4 regions of the Dactylosporangium sp. NPDC051087 genome follow, and region 4 is predicted to be linked to each of the others. Evidence: riboswitches for the same ligand, from Rfam matches in the RefSeq annotation. Region 4 holds a riboswitch; each other region holds the start of a gene.
The links. Region 4 has a riboswitch for cobalamin ahead of metE (5-methyltetrahydropteroyltriglutamate--homocysteine S-methyltransferase). Riboswitches for the same ligand answer to the same signal wherever they lie in the genome.
Positions count from the first base shown of each region.

Region 1: another riboswitch for cobalamin. It lies ahead of ACZ6TV_RS16800 (CbtB domain-containing protein); the one in region 4 lies ahead of metE (5-methyltetrahydropteroyltriglutamate--homocysteine S-methyltransferase).
Region 2: another riboswitch for cobalamin. It lies ahead of bluB (5,6-dimethylbenzimidazole synthase); the one in region 4 lies ahead of metE (5-methyltetrahydropteroyltriglutamate--homocysteine S-methyltransferase).
Region 3: another riboswitch for cobalamin. It lies ahead of cobN (cobaltochelatase subunit CobN); the one in region 4 lies ahead of metE (5-methyltetrahydropteroyltriglutamate--homocysteine S-methyltransferase).

Region 1 covers NZ_JBVJIJ010000008.1:70,869-78,150, reverse strand. Annotated here, with positions in the region: gene ACZ6TV_RS16830 (YfbM family protein) at 1-112, opposite strand, end outside; gene ACZ6TV_RS16825 (SRPBCC family protein) at 190-636, shown strand; gene ACZ6TV_RS16820 (ArsR/SmtB family transcription factor) at 623-961, shown strand; gene ACZ6TV_RS16815 (hypothetical protein) at 1,040-1,777, shown strand; gene ACZ6TV_RS16810 (hypothetical protein) at 1,786-2,190, opposite strand; gene ACZ6TV_RS16805 (hypothetical protein) at 2,295-3,344, shown strand; cobalamin riboswitch at 3,403-3,548, shown strand; gene ACZ6TV_RS16800 (CbtB domain-containing protein) at 3,584-3,799, shown strand; gene ACZ6TV_RS16795 (CbtA family protein) at 3,814-4,563, shown strand; gene ACZ6TV_RS16790 (hypothetical protein) at 4,606-4,776, opposite strand; gene ACZ6TV_RS16785 (zinc-ribbon domain-containing protein) at 5,022-5,237, opposite strand; gene ACZ6TV_RS16780 (DNA-3-methyladenine glycosylase family protein) at 5,262-6,110, opposite strand; gene ACZ6TV_RS16775 (helix-turn-helix transcriptional regulator) at 6,174-7,151, shown strand; gene ACZ6TV_RS16770 (hypothetical protein) at 7,097-7,282, opposite strand, start outside.
Region 2 covers NZ_JBVJIJ010000020.1:26,958-34,239, forward strand. Annotated here, with positions in the region: gene ACZ6TV_RS33820 (glycoside hydrolase family 2 protein) at 1-468, shown strand, start outside; gene ACZ6TV_RS33825 (RNA polymerase sigma factor) at 751-1,908, opposite strand; gene ACZ6TV_RS33830 (YciI family protein) at 1,962-2,315, opposite strand; gene bluB (5,6-dimethylbenzimidazole synthase) at 2,483-3,103, opposite strand; cobalamin riboswitch at 3,140-3,341, opposite strand; gene ACZ6TV_RS33840 (metallophosphoesterase family protein) at 3,351-4,037, opposite strand; gene ACZ6TV_RS33845 (MBL fold metallo-hydrolase) at 4,047-4,820, opposite strand; gene ACZ6TV_RS33850 (GlxA family transcriptional regulator) at 4,892-5,839, shown strand; gene ACZ6TV_RS33855 (GlxA family transcriptional regulator) at 5,879-6,841, opposite strand; gene ACZ6TV_RS33860 (NADP-dependent oxidoreductase) at 6,941-7,282, shown strand, end outside.
Region 3 covers NZ_JBVJIJ010000020.1:257,553-264,834, forward strand. Annotated here, with positions in the region: gene ACZ6TV_RS34895 (MFS transporter) at 1-674, opposite strand, end outside; gene ACZ6TV_RS34900 (class I SAM-dependent methyltransferase) at 749-1,534, shown strand; gene ACZ6TV_RS34905 (hypothetical protein) at 1,564-1,899, shown strand; gene ACZ6TV_RS34910 (precorrin-2 C(20)-methyltransferase) at 1,871-3,373, opposite strand; gene ACZ6TV_RS34915 (precorrin-8X methylmutase) at 3,394-4,020, opposite strand; gene ACZ6TV_RS34920 (precorrin-3B synthase) at 4,106-5,287, opposite strand; cobalamin riboswitch at 5,324-5,519, shown strand; gene cobN (cobaltochelatase subunit CobN) at 5,559-7,282, shown strand, end outside.
Region 4 covers NZ_JBVJIJ010000055.1:35,341-41,660, reverse strand. Annotated here, with positions in the region: partial or broken gene ACZ6TV_RS52890 (transposase) at 1-9, opposite strand, end outside; gene metE (5-methyltetrahydropteroyltriglutamate--homocysteine S-methyltransferase) at 256-2,493, opposite strand; cobalamin riboswitch at 2,602-2,817, opposite strand; gene ACZ6TV_RS52880 (ribonucleotide-diphosphate reductase subunit beta) at 2,928-3,968, opposite strand; gene ACZ6TV_RS52875 (ribonucleoside-diphosphate reductase subunit alpha) at 3,959-6,320, opposite strand, start outside.

The sequences.
Region 1 (7,282 bases), on a different contig from region 4:
CGTCCCACTCCTCCTCGAGGTCCTCGAGGAGGTCGCCGACCTCGTCGTTCCTGGCCGCCTCGAGCAGCGCCTTCTCCTGCTCCGCCGTGACGGCGAAGTGCACTCCCAGCATGGTGGTGATCGTACGCAGTTCCGGTTGACGCAACCTGACGATTGCTATAGCTTCAATAGCAACTGAATGGTTGCTACATGGAGGTCGACATGACGTTCCCCGACCGGATCGAGCGCACGCTGCAGCTGGCCCACCCGCCGGAGAAGGTGTGGGCGGCGCTGACCACCGCCGAGGGTCTCGGCACCTGGTTCGGCAACCGCGCCGAGATCGACCTGCGGGTCGGCGGGAAGGCCAAGCTCATCTGGGACAGCGGCGACACCGCCGACCTGACGATCGAGCGCGTCGAGCCGCCGCACGTCTTCGCCTACACCTGGCCGCTCTACGGCCTGCCCAAGGAGGATCCGCGCCGCAACCTCGTCGAGTTCACCCTCGAGCCGTCCGGCGCCGGCACCACGCTGACGATGGTCGAGACCGGTTTCGCGCAGCTGCCCGGAGAGGCCGGCCAGACCGCCTACACGGGCAACACCAAGGGCTGGACCAGCGAGCTCGGCGAGCTCGTCGCATACCTCGATGGGCAGGCCTGACCCGGAGGCGGTGGCGCAGGAGGTCTTCGTCGCCCTGGCCGACCCGAGCCGGCGGGGGATCCTCGCCGCGCTCGCGGCCGGCGGCCCGGCCACCGCCACCCAGCTCGCCGCCCGGCTGCCGATCACCCGGCAGGCGATCGCCAAGCACCTGACCCTCCTCGCGGACGCGGGTCTCGTCGTCGCCGAGCCGGGCGAGCGGCGCCGGATCCGCTTCCGCCTGGACTCCGCGTCGATGAAGGTGGCGCAGCAGTTCCTCGCCGCCCTCGCCCGCGACTGGGACGGCCCGCTCACGGCACTGCGCGACCGGCTCGGCGACCCGCGGTAGGCCGGTCGCCGCGGCGGCCGACAGATCGTTCGGGATCGAACTCGAGCCGCACTCGCGGACGACTGGTAACGTCCACTTGTGGATCTGCTACGGGTGGAACACCGCCACGTGGAATTGGCCGACGTCGACTTTACCGGTCGTTCGTTCGACACTTTTGGCGCGTACGGCGGGTCATTCTTGCGATGTAACTTCACGGAAACGACATTCGGGAAGTTCAGCGTCGGACACCAGGGTCAGACTCGATTCGTCGACTGCACCTTCCGGCGCACCAGGTTTCCGCTGGGCAACACGTATCTCGGTGACGTGCGCTTCGAGGGCTGCCTGTTCGACCATGCCCGCATCCGCGAGCTTGACACCGAATGCGCCGAATTTGTCGATTGTGTGTTCCGTGGCCGGATTTGGCACACCGTCTTCTGCGGCGCTCCAGGCGGCGGGTGGACCGGACCGCCGGGCCGGGTGAACAATGAGTGGCGCGGCAATGACTTCTCCGGCGCCGAGCTCGTCGACGTCGACTTCCGCGACATCGACCTCGGCGCGCAGCGCTGGCCCGCCGACGGCGACGAATACGCGTTGATCGACCGGGTCGACGAGCGCGCGGCGGAGGTCACCGCCGCGATCCGCGACGCTCCCGCCGGCACCTGGCCCGACCCGCTGCTCGCCGCGCAGGCGGTCGACTTCGTGTGCACCGGCCGGCCGCGCGACCCGAAGGGCTTCGTGCTGATCCGCCGCCGGGAGCTCGGGCACCGGCTGCCGCCGCAGGTGCGGGACCGGCTCTGGGCGCTCCTGGTGACGGCCTACGGCGACGGCCAGGGGTAGGTGACCGGCTACACCGACGACCAGGAGTAGAGCGCCCGCCCCTCGGCGACGGCCGACCGGGCCAGTCCCGCGAGGGCGATGAGCCGCTCCGCCTCCCAGTCCTCCAGCAGATACTCGTCCGCGTAGTCGCGGATCTGCCCGTCGCCGATCCTGGCGAGGGTGTCGACGAGCTCCGCGTTGATCCTGGCCGTCCACGGCCCCAGATACTCCGGGTCGGGGATGCCGCCGAGCGGCTCGTCCTTGCCGAACTCGCTCGGGTCCCGGCCGTCGATCTCCGCGGCGAACTCCTCGACCTCGAGTATCCAGCCCTTGCAGTCGACGAACGGCCAGTCGTTGCCGGCGGGGCCGACGTCGAGATCCAGCGCGGCGAGCTCCGGCGCGGTGGCGGCGAAGTAGTCCATCATGACGCCCACACCGCTGACACTAGCGTGATCGCGGGTCCCTGGCAGCGCTCGTCCATCGATGCCGGACCTCACCGGCGCACGCAGGGCAGGCATCGGCTGCTATACATTCCCGCGTGAACCGACGGCATGTGGGGCTTCTCGTCCGGATCGTCCTGGCAGTGGTGTTCCTGCTGGCCGGATGGCAGATGGTCGAGCACGGCAGCAGCACGGCGGCGCAGCGGCAGCAGGAGTCCGCGCAGCGCATCGCGGACTACTCGCCGACCTGCGACGGCAAGACGATGCGGCGCGGCGACACATGCCTGGTCTTCGGCGGCAGCGGCGACGAGGGCGGCTCCTACCAGCACATGATCGACCGGTTCGCGGCGCGGAACTCGCCGGAGAGGATCGCCGACGCGGACCGGTCGTGGCGGCTCACCGGCAACCTGGCCCTGCTCGTCGGCACGCTGTCGCTGCTGTTCTTCGTCCTGAGCCTGGTCGAGGTGGTCCGGTTCGGCGCCGGCGAGCCGCAGCAGGTGATCACGCCGTACCAGACGCGCCTGTTCTTCCTGGTCGTCGGCGGCGTGGTGGCCACCGTCGCGTGGCTGCGCAACGTCACCGGCGACGGCGGCACGGGCTCCCGGATCCTCGGCGGCGCGGGCACTCTGTTCGCCCTGATCGCGGCCGCCGCGCTGGTGTCGTCGTTCCGGGCCCGGACCGGGCGGAAACGCTGGGCGAAGCGGCGCGGCCACACGTACGAGCGGATCAACCCGACGCTGATAGAGCGTCTCGGCTGGCCCGGCGCGCAGCCGTTCGCGGGCGGGGTCGTCACCGGCTCGCACCGCGGCCGGGCGTTCATGGTCTTCGACTACGCGCAGAAGGACGACCGGCACACCGGGCTGCTGGTCGGCCTGCCGGAGGAGGTACCGAACCTGTCGGTGGAGGCCAAGGGCAAGGAGGGCGCCAGGCTGCTCGGCGGCACCGCGCAGCACTGGGTGGACCTGGCGCCGCAGGTGGTCGCGGCCGCCGACCGGCACTACCCGTGGGCGTTCACCGCGAGCGGCGGCACCATCTGGGCGAAGTACGACGGGCTGCTCAGCCCCGGCGGCAAGGACCTCGACCGGCGGCTCGACGGCCTGCACAAGGTCGGCACCGACCTCGCCGCCCTGCCGCCCGCGAGAAGTTGATCACCTTCGCCTTTCGCCGGACCCCCGCTGATCAGCACCGGAGGGGTCCGTCGGGGGTCGCTTCGATTGACACACCGGTACGCCGTCCGTACCGTCCGAAACGAAACGTGACAGTGAACGGAAGCCGGTGCAAGCCCGGCACGGTCGCGCCGCTGTAACCACGCACCCGTGGGAGTCAGACCCGGCCACTGTCACGACAACGCTCGATGGGACGCGAAATCCCGCAGGAGGCTGCACAGATGGCATCGATCTCGGCTCTTCCCACCCCGGCCGCCGCACCGGCCCCGATCCCGCTGCGGCAGATCCTGCCGTGGGCGACGTTCGGCGTCGTGCTCGCCGTCGTCCTGCTCTACTTCGTCGGCGCCGAGCAGGGCATCACCTCGGTCATCGCCGGTGAGACCGTGCACGAGTTCGTCCACGACGGGCGGCACCTGCTCGGCTTCCCCTGCCACTGAGACGGGGAGCCGACATGCTCAACGCCCGCACCCTTCTGGTTCGCGGGATGATCGCCGGTGCCGTCGCCGGGGTCGCCGCGTTCCTGTTCGCCTATCTGTTCGGCGAGGGCCCGATCAACGACGCGATCGCGTTCGAGGAGGCCCAGGCGGCGCAGCTGCCCGCCGGTGAGCACGAGCACGAGCTCGTCAGCCGCGGTGTGCAGAGCACCGTCGGTCTCGCCACCGCCTCCGTCGTCTACGGGGTGGCACTCGGCGGTCTGTTCGCCATCGCCGTCGCGATCACCCTCGGCCGGATCGGGCGGATCAGCGCCCGGGCCACCGCCGGGCTGGTCGCCCTCGCCGGGTTCGTCGGGGTGGCGCTCGTGCCGTTCCTGAAGTACCCGGCCAACCCGCCGGCCACCGGCAACCCGGACACGCTGCAGCAGCGCACCGGGCTGTTCTTCCTGATGATCGTCATCGGGGTCGCGACCGTGATCGGCGTCGCCGTCGTGACCCGGTCGCTGCAGGCCCGCTACGGCACCTGGAACGCGGCGACGGCCGCGGTCATCGGTGGCGTGGTCGTCGTCGGTGTCGCGATCGCGCTGCTGCCGGCGGTCAACGAGGTGCCGGACGGGTTCGCCCCGATCCTGCTGTGGAAGTTCCGCCTCGCCTCGCTGGGCACCCAGGCGGTCAACTGGGCCACCCTCGGCCTGCTGTTCGGGTATCTCACCGAGCGCAGCCAGCGCGCGGCGAACGCGGTCGCCGCGCAGCCGGTCGCCGTCTGATCCACCGGTTCTCCACTGACGGCGGGGCCATCGGCTCCGCCGTCACGTGCGGGTGCGGGGTTTCTCTCCCTGCGGCCCGAACAGGTGCAGGATCTCCACCGCCTGCTCCCCCGCCGGACCGAACCAGTGCGACACGCTCGTCTCGGACTCCGCCACCTCGTGGCGTTCCCTGCTGCTCGGCGTCGGGGTCGGCTTCGCCAACGCGCCGATCACGAACACGGCGGTGGCCGGGCTGCCCGGGCCGGGGTCGCGGGCGGCATCACGTCGACCGCCCGGCAGCTCGGCGCGGCCCTCGGGATGGCCGTCGCCGGTGGTCTCGTCGCGGGGCCGCCCCCGTGCGCCACGCCGCGGCGTCGCGGCCCGGCTGGGTCCTCGTCGCCGCGTGCGGCCTGCTGCTGCTCGCCGTCGCCCGGGTGTCACCGGCCTCCCGGGCGCTGCCGGCGGGTTGACCGAGGCGCTCAGTGCACCCGGGCGGGGTCGACGTCGCGCTGGGTGGCGCAGGCGGTGCACTGGACGGTGTGCTTGACCTGCAGCGGGATCAGCGGGATGAAGAACAACGAGAGTTTGAGAGTCCGCTTGTACAGCGGGTGCGCCACCGTGTTGCCGCAGTGCGGGCAGCGCAGGGTCAGCGTGCGCAGGTGCTTCACCCGCCAGCCCCAGCCGAAGATCACCACGCGGCCATCGTAGCGGCCCGCCGCCTACCCCTGCCGGGCGCGGCGTTCCGAGGCGTGCACGAGGACCGAGCACCACATCCGGTACGGCCGCCAGGCGTCGGTCACCCGGGCGATGTCGGTGGCCGAGGGGGTGGCCGGCAGGCTGTACAGGCGGCGCATCCCCGACATCGTGAGCTCGTCGCCCGGCAGCGAGTCCACGAGCCCCGCACCGCGCATCACGATCGCGGTGGCGAAGAAGTCGCCGACACCGCGCAGCCGGCGCACGTCGGCGAGCGCCTCCTCGACCGGCAGCCGCCGCAGCCGGGCGCGGTCCAGCCGGCCTTCGAGGGCCGCCTCCGCGATGCCGTGCAGGCGGCGCACCTTCTCGTCATTTACGCCCGGGATGTCGGTGATGCGCAGCAGCTGCTGCGGCGAGGGGAACGCGTGCGCGGTGACGCCGCCGATCTCGAACGCCTCGCCGTGGTCGCGGGCCATCCGCTGGCGGATCGCCCGGCCCTGCTCGACGCGCATCCGGTGGGCGATGATGAAGGCGCAGGCGGCCTCGTACGGCGAGTGGAACAACACCGGCCGCAGGTGCGCGTGCCGCCGCTGCAGCTCGCCCAGGACCGGGTCACGCTCGCCGACCTGCGCGTATCCACTGCCGTCGACGTCGAGCGACAGCACCGCCAGGGCCTGCTGCCACGCGTCCTGCGGGCCCTGCCCGGTGACGGTGTCCGGCGCCGTCTGCCGCAGCAGCACGGCGGCGGAGTGGGTCCAGCCCTCGACGGGGAACGCCATGACGATCGTGCGGTCGTCGCCGACCGGCCGCGTCCAGCCACCGAAGTACTCGTTCTGCCTGGCCATGTCGTACGGGCCGGTGATGTGTGCCTGCATGCCCCGCAGCATGCGCCGTTGAACAAGACACCTGTTGTCATGTTTCGCGGATACTCTCGACGGGTGCGCGCCGACCGCCTGTTGTCCCTGGTCCTGCTCCTGCAGGCCCGCGATGTCGCCACGGCGCCGGACCTGGCCGCCCGGCTCGGGGTGTCGGTGCGCACCGTCATGCGCGACGTCGAGGCGCTCAGTTCCGCCGGGATCCCGGTGTACACCGCCCAGGGGCGAGGCGGAGGGATCCGCCTGCTCGACACGTACCGCTCCGGCCTGGCCAACCTCAGCCGGGCGGAAGGCGCGGGCCTGGCCGTCGGGCAGTCCCGCCTCGCCGGCGAGCTCGGCCTCGGCGACGCCCTCGACACCGCCATCGAGAAGATCATCGGCGCCGGCGGTCAAGCGTTGCGTGGCGGCCTGGCCCAGGGCCGCCGGCACGTCATCGTCGACGTCGACCCATGGATGCGCTCCGGCGAGCCCGTCCCCCTGCTCCCGCAGATCCACGACGCCCTGCTGCGCGGCGTCCACCTGTCGCTGGACTACCAGGACAGCGACGGCACCCGCTCGCAGCGCACGGTCGCACCCGCCGGCCTCGTGGCGAAGGCCGGGATCTGGTATCTGATCACGTCGGAGCCCGCCCTGGTACGGGTGTCGCGCGTGCACTCCTGCACGGCCCTGCCGTCACCGGCGGTCCTGCCGGCCGGCTTCGACCTGGACACGGCCTGGGCAACCCTGCGGGACAAGGTGCAGGAGCGGCCGCGCCCACTGCCCGTCGTCGCGGCGGCGGCGCCGGACTCGGTCGCCATGGTCCGCCGGCTGCTCGCCCGCCACCTGGACCCGGCCGACGACGGCCACACCACGGTCGTGCGGCTCGCGTTCGCCGGACCGTCACACGCGGTCGGGAGCCTGCTCGGCCTCGGCACCCGCGTGGAGGTCCTCGACCCGCCGGCGGTCCGCGATGCCCTGCGGACCGCCGCCCAGGCCGTGGCAGACCTCTACTCGCCGCGGACCGGCAGCTCGCTGAGCAGGGTGAACTCGAACTCGATCTGACTGGCGTCCGCCGCGTCCTCCGGGGTCACCAGGTAGGACTCGACCCGGAAGCCCAGGTTGAGCACGTCCGCGGCCCGGATGTGCTCAACCAGCTCCTCCGCCGCCGTGAAGTATGCGGTGTAGATGACCGA
Region 2 (7,282 bases), on a different contig from region 4:
GTCGACGTGCGCCGGATCAGCTTCACCGGCGACCTGCACGCGAAGAGCACCCTGACCGTCGACGTCCCCGCCGGCGGCGCGGTCACCCTGCCGCTGCCGGCGGACCTGACCACGGCCGGCGACGCCGCCGCCGAGCTCATCGTCGCCGACGCCGGCCCGGACCGCGCGGTGTGGTGCTTCGCCGAGGACGCCGACCTCGCCTACCCGGCCGCGGCGGCGGACGTCGTGGTCCGCCCCACCGCGGACGGCGCCGAGGTCTCGGTCACCGCGCGGACGTTCGTGCGCGACCTGGCCCTGTTCGCGGACCGCCTCGACCCGGCCGCGACGGTCGACGAGCAGCTCGTCACCCTGCTGCCCGGCGAATCGGTGACCTTGCGCGTCACGGGCGGCGCGCTGCCCCCGGCCGACGACCCGGCCTGGCGCACCGCGCCGGTCCTCCGCTCGGCCAACGACCTCATCGCCCGCTGACGCGCTCCGGCCCGCTCCCGGGCTGGGTCCGCTCAGTCCGCTCGGCCCGCTCAGTCCGCTCGGCCCGTTCGGTCCGCTGCGGTGTTCCGCCTGGGGCGGGTGGGACCGGCGGGCCACCGGGGCCGGCGACCGGCACCGACCTCCCGGTCGCGTGACGGCCGGCGGGCGGGGGGATCGGGTCGCGGACAGGCATGGTGTGCTCCTCACGGCCGGTCGGCGGGGTGAGCAGCACACATACCCCGCGACGGGCGCCCCGCAGGGTGGTCCCGCGGGTGAACCCGTTCAGCGCACCTCGGCGAGACGGGACTCCAGGAACGCGCGCTCCACGTCGTTGCCGGTGAGCGCCAGGGCCTCGGTGTACGCGTCGGCGGCCTCCGGGAACCGGCCCAGCCGCCGCAGGAAGTCGGCCCGCACGGCGCTGAGGTAGGCGTACGTGGCGAGCTCCGGCACCCCGAGCAGCGGTGCCAGCGCGTCCAGGCCCGCCGCCGGCCCGTCGCGCAGGCCGACGGCGACCGCGCGGTTCAGCGAGACGACCGGCGACGGCCAGAGGCGCAGGAGGACGTCGTACAGCGCGACGATCTGCGGCCAGTCGGTCGCCTCCCACGAGGGCGCCTCGGCGTGGACGGCGGCGAGCGCGGCCTCCACGGCGTAGCGGGTCGGCGGGTGCCGGCGCAGCGCGGCGGTCAGCAGGTCGGTGCCCTCGCGGATCTGCCGGGTGTCCCAGCGGGTGCGGTCCTGCTCGGACAGCAGGACCAGCCGGCCGCCGGCGGCGCGGGACTCCCTGCGGGCGTCGACGAGCAGCATCAGCGCCAGCAGGGCCGTGGCCGAGGCGTCGTGCGGGACGAGCAGCCGCAGTACCCGGGCCAGCGCGATCGCGGCGTCGACCAGGTCCTGCCGGACCAGCGTGTCGCCGACCGGCGCGGCGTGACCGGTGGTGAAGACGAGGTGGATGACGTCGAGGACGGCACCGACGCGCTCCGGCAGGTCGTCCGGCGACGGCACCCGGAACGGGATGCGGGCCGCGCTGATCTTCCGTTTCGCGCGGGTGACGCGGGCCGCCATCGTCGGCTCCGGCACGAGGAACGCCCGCGCCACCTCGGCCGTCGTCAGGCCGCACACCAGGCGCAGCGTCAACGCGACCTGCGCCTCCCGGGAGAGCGCCGGGTGGCAGCAGGTGAAGATGAGCCGGAGCCGGTCGTCGTCCTCCCCCGGCCCTGGCGTCACGTCCTCGGTGACCAGCAGCGGCAGCGCCCGGCGCAGCGCGGACTCGCGGCGCAGCACGTCGAGCGCCCGGTTGCGGGCGACGGTGGTGAGCCACGCGCCGGGCCGGTCCGGAACGCCGGTGGCCGGCCAGGTGTGCAGCGCCCGCGCGAACGCGTCCTGGACGCACTCCTCGGCGAGGTCGAGGTCGCGGGTGACGCGCACCGTCGCGGCGAGCACCCTGGCCCACTCGCGACGGTGCACCTCGGCGATGCCCACCGGTGGTCCGGCGGTCACCCGTGCTCCGGCCGGTCGTGGTCCACGATCGGGCGGATCTCGACGCCGCCGTGGCCCGAGGACAGCTCGGGCAGCAGGGAGGCGACGGCGATCGCGGCGTCCAGGTCGGCGGCGTCGATGACGTAGAAGCCGCCGAGGGCCTCCTTCGCCTCCAGGAACGGCCCGTCGGTGATCATCGGGCCGCCGCGCAGCGTGGTCGCCGTCGAGGACGACTCCAGCTCGTGCCCGGCGAGCACGGTCGCGGTGCCGGCGAACGCCCGGTGGCCCTCGCCCTTCTCGTGCCGCTCCTGCTCGGTCTCGGCGTCCCAGCGCTGCTCGTCGCCGTAGATGAGGATGAGGTACTTCGCCATGGTCCGTCCTGTTCGCTCGGGGTCCTTTTACCTTGACGACGATCGGCGCGGCGCCGAAATCGACAGGTGGGCCCGCCGGTCTCCAGTGCGCGGCTCTCCAGTGCGCGGTTCTCCAGTGCGCGGTTCTCCAGTGTGCGGTCGGAGCGCGCCGGCCCGGTGCTCGCCGGCTACCAGCGGTCGTGGTGCAGCGCCTCCGCGAGGGAGACCCGGCGCCGCCAGCCGTGCCGTTCGAGGTCGGGCACCGCCTCCAGGTGCGTCACCGGCCCGAGGCACAGCCACGCGACGGGCCGGATCCCGTCGGGGATGCCGAGCAGGTCCCGCACGAACGGCTCGCGGTAGAACGACACCCAGCCGACCCCGAGCTCCTCGGCGGTCGCGGCCAGCCACAGGTTCTGGATGGCGAGGCAGACGGAGTAGAGCCCGGCATCGGCGATCGCGTGCCGTCCGAGCACCGCGGGCCCGCCGCGGCAGGGGTCGTACGTGACGACCACCGACAGCGTCGACTCCAGCACCCCGTCGATCTTGATCCGGGCGAAGGTCGCGGCCGCCGGCCCGTCGAGGGTCGCGGCGAACGTGTCCCGCTCGGCCCGGACGTGCTCGTGGAACGCGGCCCGCACGCCGGGGTCGCGGACGAGGACGAAGTCCCACGGCTGCGACAGCCCGACGCTCGGCGCGGCGTGGGCGGCGCTCAGCACGCGGTCGAGGACGTCGCCGGGGATCGGCGCGCCGGTGAACTGGCCGCGCACGTCGCGGCGGCGGTGGACGACGTCGTACAGGTCGGTGCTCATGAGGGCAGGCTCCCGCTGCTCAGGCCGCCCAGGTGGACGGCCGGTGATCGCGAGGCCGGTCTTCGGACTCTCGGATCAACGCCTGCACCGTCCGCCTTCCCAGCCCTCGGGCCAGTGACCGCGCACCGCGAGGATGCGCCTGGACGGCAGCTCCCCGATCACCGCGGCGGGCCCGTGCCGGATTCACACCGGCTTCCCGATTCTCCCCTTCCGGGGCACCTCGCATCAGTTCATGCCACCTGCGAGCTTACGGCGTCACGGTCCGGAAGTGGGTGGTGAGCCGGCCGTCCTCGACGAGGTGGAACGCGAGCGCCGGCGGTGGCTCGGGCCGGTCCCCGGGCTCCCACGGCAGCAGCATCGTGGACTCGACGCCGGGCGCGGTGATGACGGGCACGCCGGCGAACGTGCTCACGGCGGCGCTGTGGACGTGACCGCACAGCACGGCGAGGACGCCGGGGTGCCGGCCGATGATCCCGGCGAGCCGGCCGGCGCCGAGCTGGCGGACCCGGTCGGCGGAGGGCTTGCCGACCGGCACCGGCGGGTGGTGGCAGCACACGAACGCGGGCGTGCCGGCCGTCGCCGCGAGCGTGTCGTCGAGCCATTCGAGGGTGTCGTCGCCGAGCCGGCCCTCGGCGCGCCCGGGCACGGACGAGTCGCACAGCGCGAACAGCACCCCCGCGACCGTCTCGGCGCGGTCGACCCGGAACGCGGCGGGGTCGTCGTGGTTGCCGGGCAGCGCGAGGACCGGCACGCCGAGCCGCCGGAGCCGGTCGAACGCCGCGTATTCCGCCTCGGCGCCGTGCTCGGCGATGTCGCCCGTGACGAGCACGGCGTCCAGCGGTCCGCGGAGGCCGCCGAGGTACGAGATGACGCGGTCGAACCGGTCCGGCGGCTGCGACCCGATGTGGAGGTCGCTGACGTGGGCGATGAGCACCCCTGCCGGTTACCCCAGCAGGTGCGCGCTACCCGCGGCGCCGAACACGGCGCGGACGTCCTCGATGCCCTCGGTGAAGTGGGCCCAGCTGTCGACGTGCACGGGCAGCACGGTCGTGGCGCCGAGGAGCCGGGCCGCCTCGAGCATGCCGGCGGCGCCGAGGGTCAGGTCAGCGTCGCCGAGCAGCGCGGTGCGGGCCCTGCCGCCGAAGAGGACGGCCACGTCGATGACCGGGAACCGCTCCGCGATCGCGGCGACGACCCGCAGCGAGGCGTTGTCGCCGCTGACGTAGACGGTCGGCTGGTCCTCGGCCTGCAGGACGAAGCCGGTGACGGGGCCGGTGAGGTGCTCGGTGCCGTCGGGTCCGTGCTGCGCGGGGACGGCGGTGACCCGGACGTCCCCGCGCGGGCGACCCCGGTGCCCTTCTCCTTCCTGGCGGCCGCCGGGACGGGGCAGGTCGGCGTGCGTCCACGGGTCGAGCCCGACGGTGCCGGCGCCCAGCCGGGCCGCCGCCGACGGGGTGCTGAGCACCACCGGTACCGACGCCGCGAAAACCCGGCCGGAGTGGTCGAGGTTGTCGGGGTGCTGGTCGTGGGACAGGAGCACGACGTCGACGGCGCCCGCGTCGGCCGGGGTCCCCGCCGCGGGCGCGGTCTTGGTCAGCACGCGCGTGCCGAGCGGGTAGTCGCCGGGCGGATCGAAGGTGGGGTCGGTGATGAACGTGCGGCCGCCGTAGGTGAACACCGCGGTCGGGCCGCCGAACCGGCGGATCTGGAAGGTCATGCCGGCCAGTCTCGCGGCGCCCGCGCACGACGGTCAGTGGCTGGAACGCCATCCGCCGATACGATCAAGCCATGGCTCGGGACGCTGCGACGGTCGGGGTGCTCATCGGCGACGGCGCGCCGATGCTGGAGGTCGCGGTCGCGCCGCGGGTGTTCGGCGTCGCCGGTTGCCGCCTGCTGACCGCCGGCGAGCACCCGGGTCCGCTGTCGACGACCGCGGGCATCGCGATCACCGCCCCGCACGACCTGGCCGAACTGGACACCGCGGGCGTCGTCGTCGTGCCCGGGTGGCGGCCGCCGGGCGGCGACCCGGTCGCGCCCGGCATCCTCGACCTGCTGCGCCGCGCGCACACCGAGGGCGCCACCGTCGTCGGCCTGTGCCTGGGCGCGTTCGTGCTCGCCGAGGCGGGCCTGCTCGACGGGCGGCGGGCCACCACGCACTGGAAGCACCTGCCCGCGTTCGCGGCCCGCTTCCCGGCCGTCGACGTCGTCGAGGACGTCCTCTACGTCGACGAGGGGTCGGTCGTCACCAGCGCCGGCAGCGCCGCGGGTCTCGACGCGTGCCTGCACCTGCTGCGCCGCGACCGGGGCCCGGCGGTGGCGGACGCGGCCGCCCGCGCCCTCGTCGTCGCGCCGCACCGCTCCGGCGGGCAGGCGCAGTTCATCGAGCGGCCGGTCCCGCGGCTGCGCGCCGGGGATGCGGTGGCCGACGCGATGCGGCACGCCCTGGAGCACCTGGAGGACGGCACGCTCGGCGTCGACCGGCTCGCGGCCGCGGTGCACCTGAGCCGGCGCACGTTCGACCGCCGCTTCCGCGAGTCGACGGGCTCGTCGCCGCTGCGCTGGCTGCTGCAGCAGCGGGTGCTGCGCGCGCAGCACATCCTTTCCACCACGGACCTCGACGTCGACGCGGTCGCCCGGGCCTGCGGCTTCACCGACGGCGTCGCGCTGCGCCCGCATTTCCGGCGGCACGTCGGCGTCCCACCGCAGTCCTACCGGGCGAGCTTCCGCACCGCCTGACCGTCACCCGCCGCCCGGCGGTCCCGATCCGGGTGCCGGTCACGAGGTGCCGCGGAACGTGTTGCGGTAGGCCATCGGCGGGACACCGATGGTGCCGGCGAGGTGCTGGCGCATCGAGGCGGCGGTGCCGAAGCCGGCCTCGGCGGCGACCCGGTCGACCGGCAGGTCCGTGGTCTCCAGGAGGCGCCGGGCGTGCTCGACCCGCTGGCGGGTCAGCCACTGTCCCGGCGTCAGGCCGACCTCCTCGCGGAACCTGCGGGAGAACGTGCGCACGCTCATCCGCGCGTGGCCGGCGAGCTCCGCGAGGGAGATCGGCCGGTCGAGGCGGCCCAGGGCCCACTGCCGGGTCGCGGCCGTGGTCGCGGCCGCCGGCGGCGGCACCGGGCGGTCGATGTACTGCGCCTGCCCGCCCTCCCGCCACGGCGGCACGACGCAGAGCCGGGCGACCCGGTTGGCGACCGCGCTGCCGTGGTCGCGGCGGATCAGGTGCAGGCACACGTCGATGCCGGAGGCCGCGCCGGCGGCGGTGAGGACGTCGCCGTCGTCGATGAACAGCACCGACGCGTCGACGTCGACGGCCGGGAACGTGCGCTGGAAGTGCTCCGCGTCGTTCCAGTGGGTCGTCGCCCGGCGCCCGTCGAGCAGGCCAGCGGCGGCCAGGACGTAGGAGGCGGTGCAGATGGACACGATCCGGGTCCCGGGCCGCAGCAGGCGCAGCGCGGCGGCCAGGGGCTCGGGCAGCCAGTCGCGGCGGCCGTCCGGCGCGCACACGAACGGCGGCACGACGAGGGTGTCGGCGGTGCCGACGACGGACGCGTCGTGCCGCACGCCGACGCTGAAGTCGTAGCCGGTGCGGACCGGGGCGCCGTCGAGGCTGCAGGTCAGCACGTCGTACAGCGGGCCGGCGGTGCCGAAGATCCGGCTCGGGATGCTCAGCTCGAAGGGATACACGCCGTCGAGGGCGAGCACGACGACACGGTGCGCGGCCGGGGTCACTGCCATGGCCAGATCCTTGCACATACTGGCGATGCGGCCACTCGTGCGCGCTGCCCGGCACGGCAAGGCTGGACCGCGACGGCAACACGAGCGATGGGGGAAGCGATGCGCGCGATCGGTCAGGACGTGTTCGGCGGGCCCGAGGTGCTGCGGCTGCTGGAGGTGGACAGGCCGGCACCGGGGACCTCGGAGGTCCTCGTGCGGGTCCACGCGACCGGGGTCAACCCGACCGATCTGTGGCACCGCGCGACCGGCGGGCTGCTCGGCGCGCCGGTCCGGCTCGGCTGGGACGTGTCCGGGGTCGTCGAGGAGGTCGGCCTCGGCGTGACGTGGCTGCGCCCCGGTGACGAGGTGTTCGGGATGCCGCGCCTGCCGGAGGCCGCCGGCACGTACGCGGACTACGTGACGTCGCCGGCCCGGCACCTGGCCCGCAAGCCGGCCGGGCTG
Region 3 (7,282 bases), on a different contig from region 4:
AGGAACGCCCAGAGTCCGGCGCCGGCCTCGACGGCGACGTAGACCCCGAACGCGACCACCTGCAGCCACACGACGGGCAGCTTGAGGGTGTCCCTGCCTCGTTGCGGCGTCTCGTGTACGGGCACCGGCGCCCGCCCCCAGCTGCGGGCGTTGAGCACGAACGCCAGGGCGAGGCACAGCTGGGCGGAGGCGACGAACGCGTAGCCGAGCCGCCACGGCGATCCGGCGCTGATCACCGAGGTCATGATGAGCGGACCGGTCGCGACCCCGAGCCCGAAGCAGGCGTGCAGCCAGTTCATGTGGCGGGCGTTGAAGTTCGCGGCGGCGTAGGCGTTGAGCCCGGCGTCGATCGCGCCGCCGCCGAACCCGCCGAGCAGCGCGCACGGCACGACGAACCAGAAGCTGGGGGCGAGCGCGTAGCCGGCGAGGGCGAGGCTGGCGGCGGCGGTGCTGCCGGCGAGGAGCCAGCCGACGCCGATCCGGCCGAGCAGGAACCCGGCGGCGACGCTGGAGGTGAGATAGCCGGTGGTCGCGGCGACGAGCAGGTAGCCGACCGACTCGGTCGACACCTCGAAGGTGCCGGCCATGAACGGCCAGCCGACGCCGAGCAGCCCGTCGGGCAGGCCGAGGCTGATGAACGCGAAGTAGGCCAGCACCAGCAGCGACGTTCTCACACGAGGATCGTACGGGTTCCATTATTCGGGAAGTCTCTCCCAATATTAGAGACGCAAATACTAGAGTCCGGGACATGGCCAACAACGTCTACACCCACGGACATCACGAGTCGGTCCTGCGCTCCCACCGCTGGCGCACCGCCGAGAACTCCGCCGCCTACCTGCTGCCGGTGCTGCGTCCGGGCATGACCCTGCTGGACGTCGGCGCGGGCCCCGGCACGATCACCGCCGACCTGGCCGCCGCCGTCGCTCCCGGCGAGGTCACCGCCCTGGAGGCGACGGCCGAGGCCCTGGAGGTCACCAAGGCCGGCGTGCAGGGCGTCTCGTACGTCGTCGGCGACGTCCACGCGCTCGACTTCCCCGACGACAGCTTCGACGTCGTGCACGCCCACCAGGTGCTGCAGCACGTCGCCGACCCCGTGCAGGCACTGCGCGAGATGCGCCGGGTCTGCAAGCCGGGTGGCTATGTGGCGGCCCGCGACAGCGACTACGCGGCGTTCACCTGGTTCCCCCAGCTGCCGGAGCTGGACGAGTGGCTGGCGCTGTACCAGCGGATGGCCCGGGCCAACGGCGGCGAGCCCGACGCGGGACGGCGGATGCTGTCCTGGGCCCGCGCGGCCGGCTTCACCGACGTGACGGCGACCTCCAGCACCTGGTGCTTCGCCGACGACGGGGACCGGGCCTGGTGGGGCGGCATGTGGGCGGACCGGGTCCGCGCCTCGGCGATGGCGGCCCAGGCCCTCGCGAGCGGCGTGCCGCAGGAGGACCTGGAGCGGCTGTCCGGCGGCTGGCGGGCCTGGGCGGCCTCACCCGACGGCTGGCTGTCCATCCTGCACGGCGAGATCCTGGCCCGGGCCTGATCTAGGCTCGACCCGTGGAGAGACCCCTTGTGACCGTGTGCCGGGACTGCTGCTGCGGGTCGCCACGCAAGCACCCGGACGTCGACCATGCCGGGCAGGTGGCCCGGCTCAGGGAGACGCTCGGCACGGCAGGGGTGCGGGTCAGCGGCTGCCTCGACGCGTGCGAGCGGTCCAACATCGTGGTCGTGCACCCGACCCCCGCGGCGCGGCGGGCCGGGGCGCGGCCGGTGTGGCTCGGCTACCTGCTCGACGACGCCGCCATCGGCGACCTGACCGCCTGGGTCGAGGCCGGCGGTCCCGGCGTCGCGCCGCTGCCGCCGATCCTCGAGCTCTACCTCACGAAGGCGGGTAGCGACGTGGGGTGAACACCACGGGGGCGCCGTCGCCGCGGTCGACCAGCCGGGTCTGCGACGAGCCGAAGATGAGCAGCGTCCGCATGTCCACCTCGGCCGGGTCCAGGTCGGCGAGGCGCACCACCCTGACCCGCTCCCCCGGCCCGCCGACGTCGCGGCCCAGCACCACGGGGGTGTCCGGGGAGCGGTGCCGCAGCAGCAGGTCGCGGGCCGCCTCGACCTGCCAGGTGCGGCTCTTCGACCCGGGGTTGTAGACGGCGATGACGAGGTCGGCGCCGGCCGCGGCCTCGAGGCGGGCCGCGATCACGTCCCACGGTTTGAGCCGGTCCGACAGCGACAGCACACAGAAGTCGTGGCCCAGCGGCGCGCCCGCCCGGCTGGCGACCGCCTGCGCCGCGGTCAGCCCGGGCAGCACGCGGACCGGTACGTCCTTCCAGCGGGGTTCGGCGGCGACCTCCAGTACCGCGGCCGCCATCGCGAACACGCCCGGGTCGCCGGACGACACGACGGCGACGCGGCGGCCGTCCTTCGCGAGGGACAGGGCGAACTCGGCCCGCTCCGACTCCACCTTGTTGTCCGAGGCGTGCCGGCGCTGCCGCGGGTTGGCCGGAATCCTTGCCAGGTACGGGGCGTAGCCGACGAGGTCCTCGGCCGCCTCGACCGCGGCGAGCGCCTCGGGGGTGAGCCAGTCCCGCCCGGCGGGGCCGAGCCCGACGACGACGACCTCACCGGCGGCGACGGCGGGCGGCCCGGCCCGCAGCGCCGACGCGGTGTCGGCGTGCACCCGGCTGGGCAGCAGCGCGAGCGAGAAGTACGGCACGTCTGCCGGGTCCACAGTGGACAGCGGGGCGACACGTTCCTTCGCCGTCGTGGCGCGCTCGACGTACCAGGCGTCGTCGAGGCGCCCCGCGCGCTCCAGCGCGTCCCGTACGGCACCGAACGTGCGGCCGAGCTTCATGACCGCGGCGGAGTCGGTGGCGGCGAGCCGCTCGGCGAGGACGTCCGCGGGCAGCGTCCCGGGCAGCACGGTGAGGACCTCGTCGCGCTCCACCAGGGGCCGGCCGAGGACCGCCGACGCGCCCGACACGGACGTGACCCCGGGCACGACCTCGGTGGGATACGCGTGCGCGAGCCGCTTGTGCATGTGCATGTACGAGCCGTAGAAGAACGGGTCGCCCTCGCACAGCACGACGACGTCCCGGCCGGCGTCCAGGTGCGCGGCGAGCCGGGCCGCCCACGCGTCGTAGTGCTCCTCGATGAGGGCCCGGTAGTCGCGGACCTCCTCGGTGGTCACCGGGTAGACGAGGGCCTCCTCGATCTGCCCCTCGCGCAGGTACGGCTCGGCGATCGACCTCGCGATGCTGCGCCCGTGGCGGGCACTGTGGAACGCGACGACGGGCGCGGCGGCGACGATCCGGGCCGCCTTGACCGTCACGAGCTCGGGGTCGCCGGGGCCGAGCCCGACGCCGTACAGCCGACCCGTCACCGCTGCACTGTCCACTGTGGTCATTCCTTCTCGTCCGCGATGGCGTTGACGGCGGCGGCCGTCATCGCGCTGCCGCCCCGGCGGCCGTGCACGACCAGGTGCGGCAGGTCGGTGGCGGCGAGCGCCACCTTCGACTCGGCCGCGCCGATGAACCCGACGGGGATGCCCAGCACCGCCGCGGGCCGGGGCGCGCCGGCCGCGATCATCTCGAGGAGCCGGAACAGGGCCGTGGGCGCGTTGCCGACGGCGACGACGGCGCCGCCGAGGCGGTCGCCCCACAGGTCGAGCGCGGCGGCGCTGCGGGTGGTGCCCAGCCGCTCGGCGAGGGCGGGGACGCGCGGGTCGCGCAGCGTGCACAGGACCTCGTTGTCGCGGGGCAGCCGGGCGCGGGTGACGCCGGAGGCGACCATCTCGGCGTCGCAGAGGACGGGGGCACCGTCGCGGAGGGCGGCGCGCGCGAGCCGCACCACGTCGCCGCCGTGCCCCACGTCGGCGGCCAGGTCGACCATCCCGCACGCGTGGATCATGCGGACGGTGACCTGGGCGACGTCGGCGGGCAGCCCGGACAGGTCGGCCTCGGCGCGGATCGTCGCGAACGACCGCCGGTAGATCTCCGCACCGTCCTTCACGTAGTCGTAAGCGGTCACGACGTCACCTCCGCTGCGCTCCGGCGCCGCCGCGCCCCGAGACTGCACCCATGGTGACCAGCCACTCCGCTGCGCTCCGGGCCGGTCACGACACGACCTGGTAGCCGTCGGCGGTCGCGAGCATCTCCACGTGCCTTCCCTTCGGTGCGCCGCAGCGCCGTTCGCAGCCGATCCAGTGCACCGGCAGCGCGTGGTCGAGGCCACCCGCGACGGCGGCCCGGGCGTCGGCCCGCACGTCGGCGAGGGCCTTGGCGCAGCCCGGGCGGCCGGCGCACGCGGTGACCCCGACCCATGGCGAGGCGGGGTCGGTGACCAGCCCGGCCGCCGTCAGCAGGGTCTCGACCGCTCCAGCTTCATCGACCGGCACGTCGGGCACCACGACGGTCCGCCACGGCGTGACGATGATCTCTCCCGGCGAGGCCGCGACGAGTGCCGCCGACTGCTCCTGCGTCAGCAGCCCGAGTGGTACGACCACCGTCAGCGCGACCTGTCCACCGGCCTGCGGTGTCCGGCCGACGACCGGCCCGGCGCCGCCGTCGTGGCGACCGGCGCCCGGCTCGACGGTGGCGTCCAGCCGGGCCGCGACCCGGGCCGGGCCGTCGGTCAGCTCCGCCAGGCGCCACGCGGTGCCGCCCTGCGCGGCGCGCTCCGCCAGGAACGCCCGGGCCGCCGCGAGCAGCAGCCCGGCGGGATCGTCCCAGGTCCGGGCCGCGGCCTGGCCGGCCGGGCCACCGCGGGTCCGGGCCGCGGCCGTGGTGGGGGTGCCGGCGAGCAGGAGGCGGTCGCCGTGGAGGCCGACGTCGCCGCCGAGCGGGGACACGTCGCCGCGGCCGTCGTCGAGCGTCGCCAGGAAGCGGCCCGGCAGCGCGGCGAGGGACGGGTCGGCGCACAGGCCGGCGTCGAACGCGGCCACCACCGGCCGCACGTCCACGAGCCCGGCGCCGTCGCGGCCGCTGAGCGGGCTGGCGATGATGTTGCGCACCCGCTCGTGGGTGTCCGACGGCAGGAGCCCCGCCTGCGACAGCCGCGCGGCGAGCTCCAGCTCCGCGCCCGGCCGCAGCGCCCTGACCTGCACGTTCCCCCGGGAGGTGAGCTCCAGCGCGGGGTCGCCGAGGTCGGCGGCGGCGGCCCGGAGCACGGCCAGGCCCTCGACGGGCAGCCGCCCGCCGGGCAGCCGGACGCGGGCGAGGCCACCGTCGGCCGCCGGGTGGACCTGCACGGCGCCGGGGCACCGGTCCGGGGCGTCGCGTCCGCTGGCAGCCTGCACGCGCCGGATACTACTGCGCAGCGCTTCGCTTGACTCAAGTCTGCGCCGACCGGCAGAGTTGGCGGTGCTGTAACGGCGACGTGTGGAGGAAGCCGGTGAGAGTCCGGCGCGGTCCCGCCACTGTGACCGGGGAGCGAGTTTCCGACGGAGGCCACTGGGCGCGAGCCTGGGAAGGCGCGGGGACGAGCGCCGATCCGGGAGCCAGGAGACTCTCCGCCGCCGGACCTTTCCCGACCGACTTGGGGCGCGGACCCCGAGGGAGGACCCCGGCGTGATCCTGCTGTTGTCGACGTCCGACACCGACCTGCTCAGCGCCCGTGCGAGCGGCGCGGACTTCCGGCTGGCCAACCCGTCCCGCACCGCGGTGGAGGACCTGCCCGCCCTCGCCGAGGGCGCGGACCTGGTCGTCGTGCGGTTCCTGGGCGGCTACCGGGACTGGCAGGAGGGCTTCGACACGCTGCTGCGGCTGCCGGCGCCGGTGGTCCTGCTCGGCGGCGAGGCGCTGCCCGACGCGGAGCTGATGCGGCACTCCACCGTGCCCGCCGGCGTCGCGGCCGAGGCGCACGCCTACTTCACCGAGGGCGGCCCGGCCAACCTGGCCGAGCTGCACCACTTCCTGTCCGACACCGTCCTGCTCACCGGTCACGGCTTCGCCCCGCCGGCGACCACGCCCACCTGGGGTCTCCTGCCGAGGGAGAGCACGGCCGAGGGGCCGACGGTCGGGATCATCTACTACCGGGCGCACCACCTCGCCGGCAACACCGCGTTCGTGGAGACGCTGTGCGAGGCGGTGCAGGACGCCGGCGGGCGGCCGCTGCCCGTGTTCGCCTCCTCGCTGCGGTCCGCCCCGGCGGAGCTGCTCGACACGCTGCGGCAGGCCGACGCGCTGGTCGTCACCGTCCTCGCCGCGGGCGGCACCCGCCCCGCGGACGCGCAGGCCGGCGGCGAGGAGGAGGCGTGGGACGTCGGCGCCCTCGCCGCGCTCGACGTGCCGATCCTGCAGGGCCTGTGCCTGACCAGCTCCCGCGACACCTGGGACGCCAACGACGACGGGCTGTCGCCGCTGGACACGGCCACGCAGGTCGCGATCCCCGAGTTCGACGGCCGGATCATCACGGTGCCGTTCTCGTTCAAGGAGATCGACGCCGACGGGCTCACCGTCTACGTCGCCGACCGGGAGCGGGCCGGGCGGGTCGCCGGGATCGCGGTCGGGCACGCCCGGCTGCGCCACCTCGCCCCCGCCGACCGCAGGATCGTGCTGATGCTCAGCGCGTATCCGACGAAGCACGCCCGCATCGGCAACGCCGTCGGCCTCGACACGCCCGCGAGCGTGGTGCGGCTCCTCGACGCCATGCACGCCCAGGGGTATGTGGGCGCGGACGGGTTCCCGAAGGACGGCGACGCGCTGATGCACACGCTCATCGCCGCCGGTGGGCAGGACGTCGACTGGCTCACCGAGGAGCAGCTGCGCGGCAACCCCGTCCGCATCTCCGCCGAGCGGTACCGGACCTGGTTCCGGACCCTGCCGGACGACCTGCGCGAGGAGATGGAGCGGCACTGGGGCCCGGCGCCCGGTGAGCTGTTCGTCGACACGTCCCGCGACCCCGCCGGCGAGATCGTCCTCGCCGCGCTGCGCGAGGGCAACGTCGTGGTCATGGTGCAGCCGCCGCGCGGCTTCGGGGAGAACCCCGTAGCGATCTACCACGACCCCGACCTGCCGCCGAGCCACCACTACCTGGCCGCCTACCGGTGGCTCGCCGACGAGTTCGGCGCCCACGCCGTCGTGCACGTCGGCAAGCACGGCAACCTCGAATGGCTGCCCGGCAAGACCGTCGGCATGTCCGCGTCCTGCGGCGCCGACGCGGCCCTGGGCAACCTGCCGCTGATCTACCCGTTCCTGGTCAACGACCCGGGCGAGGGCACCCAGGCGAAGCGCCGCGCGCACGCCACCCTGGTCGACCACCTGATCCCGCCGATGGCGCGCGCCGAGTCCTA
Region 4 (6,320 bases):
CCGCATCGCCTGAGCGACCGGAGAGCCGCCACCATCGAACGCCGGCGAAGTGCTCATCAGCGGCGAGCTGGTCGTCGGTGGACACAGCGTGGACGCGTAGATGACGCTACCGGCAGCCGTACTCAGCTGCTGCCACCCGCACTGCTCGTAGAACGCGACCGTCTCAAGGACCGCAGCCGGTCCGACGTGTGATCTCGTGCGTGGACGGTGCGGGCGGGCGCCGCGACGTGGGGCGCCCGCCCTGAATGCGGGTCGTTAGTTGCCGCGTACTTCGGCGGCGGCTGCGACGAGGTGCCGCAGTGATGCCTCGACCTCGGGGTAGTCGCGGGTCTTCAGCCCGCAGTCGGGATTGACCCACAGGCGGTGGGCCGGGACCCCGGCGGCGGCGAGGCGCACCGAGGAGGTGACCTCGTCGTGGGACGGGACGCGTGGAGAGTGGATGTCCCAGACGCCGGGGCCGACGCCGCGGCTGTAACCGATGGCGGCGAGGTCGTCGAGGACCTCCATCTTGGAGCGGGACGCCTCGATGCTGGTGACGTCGGCGTCCAGCGCGTCGATGGCGGTGATGACCTCACCGAACTCGGAGTAGCACAGGTGCGTGTGGATCTGCGTGCCGTCGTCGACGCCGCTGGTCGCGAGACGGAACGAGCCGACGGCCCAGTCGAGGTACGCCTTCTGGTCCGCCTTGCGCAGCGGCAGCGTCTCCCGCAGAGCGGGCTCGTCGACCTGGATGACGGTGATCCCGGCGGCTTCGAGGTCGAGGCATTCGTCGCGCAGGGCGAGGGCGACCTGGTCGGCGGTGTCGGCGAGGGGCTGGTCGGTGCGCACGAACGACCAGGCGAGGATCGTGACCGGGCCGGTGAGCATGCCCTTGACCGGTTTCGGCGTGAGTGACTGCGCGTAGGTGGACCACTCGACGGTCATCGGTGCCTTGCGGGCCACGTCGCCGTGGATGATCGGTGGGCGGACGCAGCGGGACCCGTACGACTGGACCCAGCCGTGGTCGGTGGCGGCGAACCCGGACAGTTGCTCGCCGAAGTACTGGACCATGTCGTTGCGTTCTGGTTCGCCGTGCACGAGGACGTCGAGGCCGAGGTTTTCCTGCAGGCGGATGACGTGCTGGACCTCGTCGCGCATCCGGTCGGCGTAGCCGGCGGCATCCAGGGTGCCGGCGCGCAGTTCGGCGCGGGCTTTGCGCAGGTCGGCGGTCTGCGGGAACGACCCGATCGTGGTGGTCGGCAGGTCCGGCAGCCGCAGCCGTTCCTGCTGGACCCGGGCCCGGACGGCGTACGGGCCGCGGCGCCGGTCCGCCGGGGTGAGGGCAGCGAGGCGGTCGCGGACGGATGCGTTGTGCCAGTCGGCCGGGATCGGCGGTAGCGGTGCCGGCAGGTGGGCGGTGCCGTCGCGGACCGCCCTGCCGAGCAGGACGACCTCGTCGACCTTCTGCCGGGCGAACGCGAGCCGTTCGTGCAGCGAAGGGTCGAGCCGGGTCTCGACGGACAGGTCGACCGGCACGTGCAGCAGCGAGCACGACGTGGACACGGCGACGTGGTCGGCCAGGGCGGAGACGATAGCGCCTCGGACTGCGGCGGTACGGAGGTCGGTGCGCCAGATGTTGTGACCGTCGACCAGTCCGGCGACGATCGTCTTGCCGACCAGAGGCCCTGACGCGGCGAGGCGTTGAAGGTCACCGGGGCCGGCGACAAGGTCCAGACCGATCGCCTCGACAGGGGTGCTCAGCAGCGCCGGAAGGGCGTCGCCGAGTTCGCCGAAGTAGGTGGCCACGAAGAGCTGCGGCCGATCGGTCAACGAACCGAGGCGGGCGTAGGCGCGGCGCAGCCCGTCGATCTCCGCCGGGGTACGGTCCGCCACATACGCAGGCTCGTCCAGCTGCACCCATCGCACGCCGGTCGAGGCCAGGACGGCGAGGATCTGTGCGTACACCTCGACGAGGTCGTCGAGGCGGGCGAACGGGTCGGCACCCTTCGCCAGAAGCAGGAACGTGGCCGGGCCGACGAAGACCGGGCGGGTGGCGATGCCGAGGGCGCCGGCCTCCGCGACCTCGCCGAGGGCCTTGACCGGGTTGGCCTCGAACACGGTGTCCGCGTCGATCTCCGGCACCAGGTAGTGGTAGTTGGTGTCGAACCACTTGGTCAGTTCCAGCGCCGGTTCGGCGTCGACACCCCTGGCCATCGCGAAGTACGTGTCCAGGTCGGACAGGCCGAGCCGGGTGAACCGGGCCGGGATCGCGCCGACGGCGACGGCGGTGTCCAGGACGTGGTCGTAGTAGGAGAACGTGTTGGACGGGATCGCGTCCAGCCGGGCGTTGCGCAGGGTCTGCCACACCTCCGCGCGCAGCCCTGCCGCGGTCTCGTCCAGGGTCGCCGCGTCGATGCGACCCGCCCAATATGCCTCGACGGCCTTCTTCAGTTCCCGGTTCCCGCCGATGCGCGGATAGCCCAGGACGGTGCTCTGCCCGAATGCGGTGCTCACCACAGGGATTCCTTCCCTCGAAGTCGCGGCGACGTTCGGGAAGGGGAAGACAGGGCACACCCGGCTTCCGCCCTGACCCTCCCGAGGGGTCGCCGGCGGCGCACACCGGCGGTGTACGCAGTGCGGGCAGGTCTTCGGACTCGCGGGCGCGGCACCGACAGGTGCCTCCTACTGGCCGTCGCTTCCCAGACCTCGCGGTCCAGTGCTTTGTTGACGGCGGTCGTTCCCACTCACCGCTGCGGGGCAGTCCCGGTCTTGCACCGGGTTCCCTCTTACGACGCCCCGTCCTTGCGAACGAGGCGAACCAGCACTGCCGGCCATCGTACGGGTGCCCGGCGGCGTGCGGGACCGGGGCATCCAAGATCGTCCGGCCGCGACATGGTCGCTGCTGTCCTGCACGGTGGTGCCGGACAGGACAGCAGCGCACCCGCGGCTCAGAAGTCGTCGTCGAAGGTGACCGTGCCCGTCACGCCCACCTGGTACGCCGACACCCGGCGTTCGAAGAAGTTCGACAGTTCCTGGACGTCCTGCAGTTCCATGAACGCGAACGGGTTGCGGCTGCCGTACAGCGGCGCGATGCCGAGCGTGGCGAGCCGCCGGTCGGCGACGTGCTGCAGGTATTCGCGCATGTCGGCGAGGGACATGCCGGACACGCCCTGCTCCAGGAGGTCCGCGGCGAACTGCACCTCGCACTCGACCGCCTCGGACAGCATCTGCCGTACCTGAGCTTCCAGCTGCGGGTCGAACAGGTCCGGTTCTTCCGCCCGTACGGTGTCCACGACGTCGAACGCGAATGCCATGTGCATCGACTCGTCGCGGAACACCCAGTTGGTGCCCGAGGCGAGGCCGTGCAGCAGCCCGCGGGAACGCAGGTAGTAGACGTAGGCGAAGGCGCCGTAGAAGAACAGGCCCTCGATGCAGGCGGCGAAGCAGATCAGGTTGAGCAGGAACGCCCGCCGGTCGTCCTTGCTGCGAAGCTCCTTCAGCTCGCCGAGTGAGTCGATCCAGCGGAAACAGAACTCCGCCTTGCGCGCGATCGACGGGATGTTCTCCACCGCGGCGAACGCCTCGAACCGCTCGGTCTCGTCGGAGACGTACGTGTCGAGCAGGTTCAGGTAGAACTGGACGTGCACGGCCTCCTCGAACAGCTGCCGGGAGAGGTAGAGCCGTCCTTCGGGGCTGTTGATGTGCTGGTACAGGTTGAGCACGAGGTTGTTCGCGACGATGGTGTCGCCGGTGGCGAAGAACGCGACCAGCCGCGACACGAGGTGCCGCTCTGCCGCCGACAGCTTGGACAGGTCGGCGAGGTCGCTGTGCAGGTCGACCTCCTCGACCGTCCACGTGTTCTTGATCGCGTCTTTGAACCGGTCGAAGAACTGCGGGTACCGCATCGGCCGCAGGGTCAGGTCCATGCCGGGGTCCAGCAGCATGTGCCGGGTCCCGATGCGTGGGGCGGGAATGGTCGTCACTGGCATGCCTCGCAGCTTTCGGGGTTTTCCAGGGAGCACGCCAGGGCGTCGGCGTCGGGCACCGCGACAGCGGGCAGGACGGCGGGAAGGACGGACGCGACGGGTTTGACGGCCACGGTGGCCTGCTGGATGCGGGTAGCAGGGCGGGACCGCAGGTAGTACGTGGTCTTCAGGCCGGCCTTCCACGCGTACAGGTACATCGAGGAGACCTTGCCGATCGTCGGCGCGCTCATGAACAGGTTCAGCGACTGCGACTGGTCGATGTAGGCGGCGCGGGCCGCGGCGAGGTCGATCAGCGCCCGCTGCGGCAGCTCCCACGCGGTGCGGTACAGCTCGCGGACCTCGGCCGGCAGCGCGGCGACGTCCTGCACCGAGCCTTCGGCCCGCTTGATCTGCTCCCGGATCTCGGTCGTCCACAGCCCGCGCGCCTTCAGCTCGCGGACCAGGTACGTGTTGATCTGCAGGAACTCCCCGGACATGGTTTCGCGTTTGAACAGGTTGGACACCTGCGGCTCGATGCACTCGTAGCAGCCGGCGATCGACGCGATCGTCGCCGTCGGCGCGATCGCGACGAGCAGCGAGTTGCGCAGCCCGGTGGCCGCGACCTTCGTGCGGAGCGCGGCCCAGCGCGCACCGCTGGTGGGTGCGCCCCACAGGTCGGGATGCAGTTCGCCGCCGGCGGCGCGGGTCTCGGCGTACGCGGGGTGCGGCCCGAACCGCTCCGCCAGGTCCGCCGATGCTTCGAGGGCGGTGAGGTAGATCTCCTCCTGCACGCGGGTGGACAGCTCGCGGGCGGCGGGTGAGTCGAACGGCAACCGCAGCGTGAAGAACGCGTCCTGCAGGCCCATCAGCCCGAGCCCGACGGGTCGCCAGCGCGGGTTCGACGCGGCGGCCTGCGCCGACGGGTAGTAGTTGATGTCGATGACCCGGTCGAGGAACACCACGGCGGTGCGGACGGTGGCGCGCAGCTTGTCCCAGTCCACGCCGTCGGCGCTGTCGGTGGTGAGGTGCGCGCCGAGGTTGATCGAGCCGAGGTTGCACACGGCGGTCTCGTCGTCGCTGTTGACCTCGAGGATCTCCGTGCACAGGTTCGACAGGTGGATGGTGTTGCCGGGCGTCCCGGTCTGGTTGGACAGCGCGTTGGAGCGGTCCTTGAACGTCATCCACCCGTTGCCGGTCTGCGCGAGGGTGCGCATCATCCGGCCGTACAGGTCACGGGCCTTGACGGTCTTCACGGCGTGCTTCTCCGCCGCCCGGTACGCCTCGTCGAACTCCGCACCGAACAGGTCCGGCAGCTCGGGCGCGTCGGACGGGTCGATGAGCGACCAGTCGGCGTCGGCCTCGACCCGGCGCATGAACTCGTCCGGAATCCAGTTGGCCAGGTTGAGGTTGTGGGTGCGCCGGGACTCCTCGCCGGTGTTGTCCCGCAGCTCCAGGAACTCCTCGATGTCCGGATGCCACGGCTCCAGGTACACGCACGCGGCGCCCTTGCGCCGGCCGCCCTGGTTCACGGCGGCGACCCCGGCGTCGAGCGTCTTCAGGAACGGCACGATCCCGTTGGACCTGCCGTTGGTGCCGCGGATGAGCGCGCCCCGGCCGCGGACCCGCGTCCAGGAGATGCCGATCCCGCCGGAGAACTTCGACAGCTTCGCGACCTGGTGGTACCGCTCGTAGATCGAGTCCAGCTCGTCGCGGGGCGAGTCGACCAGGAAGCAGGACGACATCTGGGTGTGCGCGGTGCCGGAGTTGAACAGCGTCGGCGAGCTCGGCAGGTACGCGAGGGACGACATGAGCCGGTAGAAGCCGATCGCCTCGGCCGGCGTCGTGGACAGCCCGCAGGCGACGCGCAGCAGCCAGTACTGCGGCGTCTCCACCACCAGCCGCGTCTGCGGATGGCGCAGCAGGTACCGGTCGGCGACCGTCCGCAGCCCGAAGTACTCGAACCGCAGGTCCCCGTCCAGGTCGACGGCGTCGTCGAGCTTACGGGCGTTACGGGCCACGAACGCCGCGGTGGCGTCGCTGATCAGGCCCTGCTGGTGCGCGTACCGGACCGCTTGGCTGAAGCTGGCGACGCCCTGGCCGCGGACCTCCTTGTCGACGTACGCGGCCAGGAGCCGGGCGGCGAGCCGCGAGTACTGCGGCTCCTCACCGATCAGCTCGGCCGCGGTCTGGATCGACAGCTTGTCCAGCTCGGCCGTCGTCGCACCGTCGTACAGGCCGCTGATCGTCTTCGTCGCCACGCGCAGCGGGTCGACCTCGTCGAGGTCGGCGACCCACCGCTCGACCGCCTTCACGATCTTGTTGACGTCGACCGGCTCCAGGTCGCCGTTGCGTTTGCGCACCTGCATCGCGTGCCGC